Regions from separate parts of the Enterocloster sp. HCN-30185 genome, predicted to be linked through region 2. Evidence: a T-box and tRNA genes for the amino acid it is inferred to sense, from the RefSeq annotation. Region 2 holds a T-box; the other holds one or more tRNA genes.
The links. The T-box of region 2 lies ahead of leuS (leucine--tRNA ligase). A T-box ahead of a tRNA ligase gene usually reads a tRNA of that ligase, here a tRNA-Leu.

Region 1 (4,550 bases), on a different contig from region 2:
AGTGGAGGCTATTTATCTGAATCCTGTTTTTGTATCGCCGTCTAACCATAAGTATGACTGCCAGGATTATGAGCACATTGATCCTCATTTTGGCCGGATTGTCAAAGACGGAGGAAAGCTGGTGGATAAAAATGGAACGGACAACCGACAGGCGGAGCGGTATGTGACCCGTGCGGCAGCCAGAGAAAATCTGGAAGCCAGCGACGCCCTGTTTGCGGAGCTGGTTGAGGAGATCCACAGACGGGGAATGAAGGTGATCTTGGATGGTGTGTTTAACCACTGCGGTTCCTTTAATAAATGGCTGGATGCGGAGGAGATTTACGAGCGTTCCGGAGATTATGAGCCGGGAGCATATCTTACCAAGGACAGTCCGTACCACAGCTTTTTCCAGTTTCACGACGACAGTGATGAAGCATGGCCAAGAAACAGGACGTACGACGGCTGGTGGGGTCATGATACGCTGCCTAAGCTTAATTATGAGGGTTCTGAAAAGCTGGTAAAATACATTTTAAATGTGGCAAAAAAATGGATTTCCCCGCCTTACAGCGTAGACGGCTGGCGTCTGGATGTGGCGGCTGACCTGGGGCATACGGCAGAGTATAACCATACGTTCTGGCAGATGTTTCGAAAGGCTGTAAAGGAAGTAAATCCGGAGGTTCTGATCCTGGCAGAGCACTATGGCGATCCCGCCAGCTGGCTTCAGGGGGATCAGTGGGATTCCATTATGAATTATGATGCGTTTATGGAGCCCGTGACCTGGTTTTTGACAGGGATGGAGAAGCACAGCGACGGTTATAACGGCGCTCTTTACGGCGATGGAGAGGCGTTTTTCGGAGCAATGAATTACCACATGAGCCGGATGCAGACAAATACGATTTTCACGGCCATGAACCAGCTTTCCAACCACGACCATTCCCGCTTTCTTACCCGGACGAACCAGATTGTAGGACGTTTGGGGAATATGGGGCCGGAGCGTGCCTCGGAGCATGTGAAAAAGCCGGTTCTCAGGGAGGCTGTAGTCATCCAGATGACCTGGCCCGGAGCTCCGACTCTGTATTACGGTGATGAAGCGGGCGTCTGCGGATGGACAGACCCTGACAGCAGAAGAACCTATCCCTGGGGGAAGGAGGATCTGGAACTGATTGAATTTCACCGGTATATGACTGGAATCCACAAGCGGATTCCGGCGCTGCGCAAAGGCGCGCTAAAACCTCTTTTTGCAGGACGGCATCAGATCGCCTACGGAAGAATGAGCGGGGATCACCAGACCATTACCGTGATATCCAACCGCCCGGAACCGGCTGTGATGGAGATCCCTGTATGGCAGCTGGGGATTACGGATGATATGATTCTTGGAAGGCCGATTTTGACCTTTGAGAATGGGTATAATGCAGGAATCGTGTTTTACCGTGTGGAAAATGGGATGTTGAAAGTTATCATGCCGCCATATGGTGGCGCTGTCTTCGTGTCCCGGCCAGAGGCGTTTTATCCGGTGATCGAGTCGCGGTTTGTGGGTGGGGAGGAAGTGCTTTGAAGCTGGATCAGGTTGTATCTGAGGTAAAGGAATCAGAAGAATGGGAGGGCGTAAAAATGAGCATTTTATCGGTCGGAATTGAGAAGGGAAATGCAGAAGGTATGATATAGGCCCAATTTCGGAAACTTTGGAAAAGCGAATCCGCAGCGAAACGGATCTGGAGACGCTGGGGGTATGGCTTAAAAAGGCTGCCAGGGCCTCTACAGTAGAGGAGTTTGAGCAGGAAATTGCATAAAATATTTCAAAGGGTATTGCAAACGGAAACATTGAGTTTGCAGTACCCTTTTTTAAAAAATAATCGTTCGTGATGGAAGAAAAACAATATTCATATCAAAAAATTATCCTTCTAATGCCCATATCTGGATAAAAATGCCGCTTTTCCCTGATTTTTTTGATAGATTTGTCCTGAATTTCCCTGATTTTTGAGAGTAAATATGTTGGCACATAACTTGCTTAAAGGCCATTCAGGCAGATGGGAATGGTGTGGATTTGGTTGGCAGCTGCGGAACCGGCCATGCGGTGATCCGCAGCATTACGTTTGATGTAGAGGAAGCCCTGGTGGAGGCTGAGGTAGTGCTTGTCTCTGCTATGGCAAAACGCCACGAGGCCATTACGGACTGGATTGCACCTCATCTGAAGGATGGGCAGATTGTATGCTTCTCAGCAGGAAACTGTGCTTTCATTACTCTGAAAAAGAAATTGGGAGACAAAAAGGTGATTGTGGGCCAGATGCAGGGAAATATCGGCCCCTGCCGTCGGGTATCCCCTACAAAGGAAATAAAGGGAAATCCCCATACCCTTCTTCCTCCGTCTTATGACTGAGATTCGGAATATCTGCGTATCACAGGAACGCCCAGAAAGGTTTCTGAATAAACGGATATAAAAAGAAAAAGCGCTGAAGGAACGAATCTGCGTTCCGGCAGCACTTTTGTTTCTGCTAAATATACAGCAAAAAACCTCTGTTTCAAAAGAAACAGAGGTTAAAATCAAATGCCGCAGACCGGAATCGAACCGGTACGGGTATCACTACCCACGGGATTTTAAGTCCCGGGCGTCTGCCAGTTCCGCCACTGCGGCATTCCATATAGGAGTATATGCATACTTGGCCTGAAAACAAGAGCCTTTACATGCAAAGCACTGATGCTCTTAAGCTTACTCTGGTATGCAACTGGGCGAAGGTGGATTCGAACCACCGAAGGCAGTGCCAGCAGATTTACAGTCTGTCCCCTTTGGCCACTCGGGAATTCGCCCATGCTTTGTTTGATAAGCAGTGATAATAATATCACATGAGCGGGGAAAAATCAAGAGGGGGAATGAAATTATTTTATAAAATTTGGCGGGGTTTCGGCCGGTAGATTACTTCGCTGACCGTGTAAACTGTGACAAAGGCGGAAGGGTCTGTTTTTAAAAGATACGACATCAAAAGGGCGTATTCATTTTTATCCACGATGGTAATGATCTCTGTTTTAGGCTGACCGTCATAGGCGCCCCGGCCTTCATAGATGGTAGCGCCGCTGTGAAGGCGGTTCAGGATAAAACTGCGTATTTCAGCTTCTTTTTCAGAGATGATGCAGACTCGTTTTTTCAGATTCAGGCCGAATATGAAGTGGTCCAGTACAAGCCCGTTTAAATAGGTGCCTAAAAGGCTTAAAACGACCAACTTTTTATCATAAAACAGGATAGAGGACAGGGCCACGCACATACCGGGAAGCGCCATGGCTTTTCCCATATCCATGCGGAAATATTTGTTTAACAGCTTTGCCACAATATCCAGTCCCCCGGAGGAGGCATTTTCCCGGAATAAAATTGCAAGTCCGATGCTTACAACAAAGATATAGCAGACCATATCCAGAAAGGGATCGCCGTTAATGGATGAAAAATCGGGGAACCATATTTCAAATATCCTTAAAAATAATGGAAGCAGAAGAGAGGTGTAAACCGTTTTTGCGCCAAATTCCTTTCCGATCAGGAGAAAGCCAATTATCAGCAAAAGCCCGTTAAGGATAAAAGTAATGATGGAGATATGGAGAGGGATGATATTGCCGAGGATCATAGCCAGACCGGATATGCTTCCTACAGACACCTGACTGGGGATCAGAAAGAAGAACACGGCGGCTGAAACAATGAGGGTGGCAAAGGTTATTACTATAAATTCTTTCATAAAGTCTGATTTTTTCATATGAATACTCCTGTATTAAAGATATTCTCTGCTGTCATTCCTACTATATTCGATTCTTTTTTGCGTGTAAACCGTTTTTTGTGCGTATCTTTTATTTTGCCTTACGGTTTGGAAAAGGCTTATGAAAGCTCCTGCGTTTCAAAATCCGTTTTCCAATGGACGAATCCGGGCAGATATGGTATACTCTATAAGATAGGCGTATTCCATTTTCGGGTACAAATTGGAGGAAGGATATGAAAGATAAAGGAAAGATGCGGTGGACATTTCGCGTATATCTGCAGTGGCCGCTGTATTTGACAGTCTTTATGGTCCTGCTTGCGGCAGCTGTGGGGGCGGTGTCGTTTACGGCGGGAATCATTGTTTCGGCTTTTACTCTTGTCTATATTGGAATTGCGCTGTGGCTTTACTGTTCCAGAAAAAGGGGAATCCTGGTAGGACTGATCGCATTTGCGGAAGCTTACGATCAGAGCAAGCAGGATATCCTGAAAGAAATGCTGGTTCCCTATGCAGTGACAGACCGGACGGGGCGTCTTTTGTGGATGAACCGAGAGTTTTCATTGATCTTAGGGGAAGATAAGACGGCAGCGCCTAATCTGACGGCCCTGTTTCCGGAGGTTACGAAGGAAATGCTGGCTACAGGCGGAGAGACAGTGAGCATACACAGCTCATATTTGGAGAGAAATTACCGGGTAGACCTGCGGGAGCTGGCGATTGCTTCCTTGTCTCAGGCCGTGGCTGATAATGGTCTGGAAACGGGAGAAGGCGGCATTACGGCTGTCTATCTCATGGATGAGACCCAGACGTTAAAATACAAACAGCAGGTCAATGATCAGAAAC
Region 2 (4,550 bases):
CCAGACAATACAGATGTATATGAAACGCTGGTAAAAGGAATCAACCTGGTGGCAAAGCTGCCGTCCATTGCCTGCTATGCCTATCAGAGTAAGGTTCATTATTATAACAGAGACAGCCTCTTTATCCATTATGCCAATCCGGAATATTCCATTGCAGAAAATTTCCTGAGTGTTCTGAGAAAAGATCAGAAGTTTACGGATAAGGAAGCCAGCCTCTTAGATACGATCCTGATGCTTCATGCGGATCATGGCGGCGGAAATAACTCTACTTTTACCAACGTGGTAATTTCCTCTACAGGGACAGATATTTATTCGACCGTATCTGCCAGCATCGGTTCTTTAAAAGGCCCCAGACACGGAGGCGCCAATATCAAGGTGGCAGAAATGATGGATGCAGTTTTGGATGAAGTCGGAGGCTATACGGCAGATGATAAAAAGCTGCGGGCTGCAGTCCATAAGCTGATGGATGGAAAGCTGTATGACGGTTCTGGTCTGGTATACGGTTTCGGCCATGCGGTTTATACGGTTTCCGATCCCCGTGCAGATATGCTCAGAGCCTGCTGTGCAGAGGTGGCTAAGGAGAAAAAGCAGATGACGGAATTTGACTTCCGCCAGAGGTTTGAAAATGCTGCCCTGGAGGTTATGAAGGAGAGAAAGGGTGTGGCTCTGCCTACCAATGTAGACTATTACAGTGGTTTTGCTTATGGAATGTTAAATATTCCCAGAGACCTGTATACACCATTATTTATGTGCAGCCGTATGGTAGGCTGGGTGGCCCACAATATCGAAAACAAGCTGTATGACGGACGGATCATGCGTCCTGCTACCAAGTATGTAGGGGACAATAAGGACTATATGCCAATGGAGGAGAGATAAGTCATGGAAATGAATACAATCACAGTATTTAAGGGAGACGGCATTGGACCGGAGATTACAGATGCAGTGCTTGCAATCCTGGATGCGGCAGGTGCAGATCTGGATTATGAGATTTTCCGTGTAGGAGCGGCAGAGTATGAGGAAAATGGTGCTCTGATACCGGAAGAAGGCTTTGCTTCCTTTGAAAAGACCCATGTGCTTTTAAAATCTCCGATCACGACTCCATTAGGAACCGGCTTCCGTTCGCTGAATGTAACGCTGCGCAAAAAATACGATCTTTACGCCAATATGCGCCCTGCAAAGTCTAACGCTGCAGTTAAGACGCCCTTTGAACATGTGGATATTGTAATGTTCAGAGAAAACACAGAGGATCTCTATGCAGGCGTGGAAGAAAAGATTGATGAGAATACGGCCCATTCCATTAAAATCATTACCAGAAAATGCAGTGAGCGCATTGTCCGATCCGCCTTTGACTATGCGGTAAAGAACAAAAGAAAAAAAGTAACCTGCGTCCATAAGGCTAATATCATGAAGCTTTCCGACGGCCTGTTCCGTGATGTTTTTTACGAGATCAGCCGGGAATATCCTGGAATTGAAGCAGAGGATAAGATCGTTGATAATGTAGCCATGCAGCTGGTAATGCATCCGGAAACCTTTGACGTAATAGTGACAGAAAATCTGTATGGAGATATTCTGTCGGATCTTACCAGCGGGCTCATCGGCGGACTGGGTCTTCTGCCCTCCAGCAATATGGGAACGGACTTTGCCATGTTTGAGGCAGTTCACGGCAGCGCCCCCGATATCGCAGGAAAGGGAATTGCCAATCCCACTGCATTTTTGTGGTCCGCCTGCATGATGTTAGAGCATCTGGGAAAGCAGGAGATTTCTGCAAAAATCCGAAGAGCAGTGGATGAGGTATTAAAGGATGGAACGATTCTAACGCCGGATCTGGGCGGATGCGCTGGAACGGAAGCATATACAAAGGCAATTATCGAACGCCTGTAAGTTTTTGGCGGTATAAACAGCCACGGCTTTTTTTGACAGTATATTGACAGCCATTGTCAAATGTGTTAAATTAAGATTCAGTATAAATGCATTGACAGGAAGTAGTACGTATTTATTTTGTCTCACAGAGAGCCGGTAGAGGCTGAGAGCCGGCGGCAGGAGGATACTGAACTGGTCCTGGAGCAGCTTTTCTGAAGGGCATTTGCCAGTCTGAGTAGGAAAAGCCGGAGTGCCCACCGTTACAGGGGCAGATGAGTGCGCATGGGCTTACCATGCGAATCAGAGTGGTACCGCGTGGAACTATGACCGCGTCTCTTGAAGCAATTTAAGAGATGCGGTTTTTTGTTTTACAGGAAAGTGTGTCCAGCTCTGAGCACTAATATTAACGGAGGAATGAATTATGGCATCACAGTACAATCACAGCGCCATTGAAAAGAAGTGGCGTGAGAACTGGGAAAAAAATCCGATCAATGTAAATGACGGAACGAAAGAAAAATACTACTGCCTGGATATGTTCCCGTATCCATCTGGAAGCGGCCTTCATGTAGGTCACTGGAGAGGCTATGTAATCTCTGATGTATGGAGCCGGTATCAGCTGTTAAGAGGCAAATATGTGATCCATCCTATGGGATGGGATGCATTTGGACTTCCGGCAGAAAATTATGCCATCAAGATGGGCGTTCATCCTGCAAAGTCCACAGAGGCCAACATTACCAATATCAAGCGCCAGATCAAGCAGATTGCTGCAATCTATGACTGGGATATGGAAGTAAATACCACAGATCCTGAGTTTTACAAGTGGACGCAGTGGATCTTTGTGCAGATGTTTAAAAAGGGACTTGCCTATGAGAAGGAATTCCCTATCAACTGGTGCCCTTCCTGTAAGACCGGCCTTGCAAACGAAGAGGTGGTAAACGGCTGCTGCGAGCGATGCGGAACCTCTGTTACAAAGAAGAACCTCCGTCAGTGGATGTTAAAGATCACGGCCTACGCAGAGCGCCTGTTAAATGATCTTGACAAATTAGACTGGCCGGAAAAGGTTAAGAAGATGCAGGCGGACTGGATCGGCAAATCCTACGGCGCCGAGGTGGAATTCCCCATTGACGGCAGAGAGGAAAAGATCACCGTTTATACTACAAGACCTGATACCCTTCACGGCGCAACCTTTATGGTTCTGGCTCCGGAGCACAAGCTGGCAAAGAGCCTGGCTACCGATGAGACAAGAGAAGCCGTTGAAAAATATATTTTCGATTCCTCCATGCGTTCCAACGTAGACCGTATGCAGGCAAAGGAAAAGACCGGCGTTTTTACAGGCAGCTATGCCATCAACCCCTTAAATGGAGCAAAGACGCCAATCTGGCTGTCCGATTATGTACTGGCTGATTACGGCACAGGTGCCATCATGTGTGTACCTGCCCATGATGACAGAGACTTTGAATTTGCTAAGAAATTCGGCCTTCCTATCGTTCAGGTAATCGCAAAGGACGGCAAGGAAATTGAAAATATGACTGAAGCCTATACAGAGGCAAGTGGAACCATGATCAATTCCGGCGAATGGAACGGCATGGAGTCCTCTGTTCTGAAAAAAGAAGCTCCTCAGATGATCGAGGAAAAGGGCTTTGGACGCAAGACAGTCAACTACAAGCTGCGCGACTGGGTATTCTCCCGTCAGAGATACTGGGGCGAGCCCATTCCGATCATCCACTGTCCAAAGTGCGGCTGCGTGCCTGTTCCGGAGGATCAGCTTCCGCTGCGTCTGCCTGAGGTAGAGAGCTATCAGCCTACCGGTACCGGTGAATCTCCTCTGGCTGCCATTGACGAGTGGGTCAATACCACCTGTCCGGTCTGCGGAGCTGCTGCAAAGAGAGAGACCAATACCATGCCTCAGTGGGCCGGTTCCTCCTGGTACTTCCTGCGCTATGTGGACAGCCACAACAGTGAGGCCCTTGTTTCCAGAGAAAAGGCAGATAAGTACCTTCCTGTAGATATGTATATCGGTGGCGTAGAGCATGCGGTGCTTCACCTTCTGTATTCCCGTTTCTACACCAAATTCCTTTGCGATATCGGTGTTGTCGATTTTGATGAGCCCTTTAAGAAGCTCTTTAACCAGGGTATGATCACCGGAAAGAACGGCATCAAGATGAGCAAGTCCAAGGGAAATGTCGTTTCCCCGGATGACCTGGTAAGAGATTACGGCTGTGATTCCCTGCGTCTGTACGAGCTGTTCGTAGGACCGCCGGAGCTGGATGCAGAGTGGGATGACCGAGGGATCGAGGGCGTTTCCCGTTTCTTAAATCGCTTCTGGAACCTGGTCATGGACAGCAAGGATAAGGATATCCAGCCGACAAAGGAAATGATCAAGCTCCGCCATAAGCTGGTATATGATATTGAGCAGAGATTCAACCAGTTCAGCTTAAATACCGTTATTTCCGGCTTTATGGAGTACAACAACAAGTTTATCGAGCTGGCAAAGAAGGAAGGCGGAATCGATAAAGAAACCTTAAAGACCTTCGTTACTCTCCTTGCTCCATTTGCACCTCATATCGGCGAAGAGCTGTGGAGCCAGCTGGGCGGCACAGACAGCGTATTCCATTCCCAGTGGCCGGAGTGCGATGAGGAAGCCATGAAGGACGACGAGATTGAGATCGCTGTTCAGGTAAACGGCAAGA

Region 1: it encodes a tRNA-Leu, which carries the amino acid that the T-box ahead of leuS (leucine--tRNA ligase) is inferred to sense. The anticodon was not compared.

Annotation. Positions count from the first base shown of each region.
Region 1 is NZ_JBBKBT010000014.1:43,852-48,401, forward strand. Features, by position in the region: gene WKT10_RS13170 (glycoside hydrolase family 13 protein) at 1-1,534, shown strand, start outside; gene WKT10_RS13175 (hypothetical protein) at 2,018-2,356, shown strand; tRNA gene WKT10_RS13180 (tRNA-Leu) at 2,526-2,611, opposite strand; tRNA gene WKT10_RS13185 (tRNA-Tyr) at 2,704-2,785, opposite strand; gene WKT10_RS13190 (YitT family protein) at 2,859-3,713, opposite strand; gene WKT10_RS13195 (DHH family phosphoesterase) at 3,947-4,550, shown strand, end outside.
Region 2 is NZ_JBBKBT010000011.1:24,468-29,017, forward strand. Features, by position in the region: gene WKT10_RS11730 (citrate synthase) at 1-876, shown strand, start outside; gene WKT10_RS11735 (isocitrate/isopropylmalate dehydrogenase family protein) at 880-1,881, shown strand; T-box leader at 1,964-2,200, shown strand; gene leuS (leucine--tRNA ligase) at 2,282-4,550, shown strand, end outside.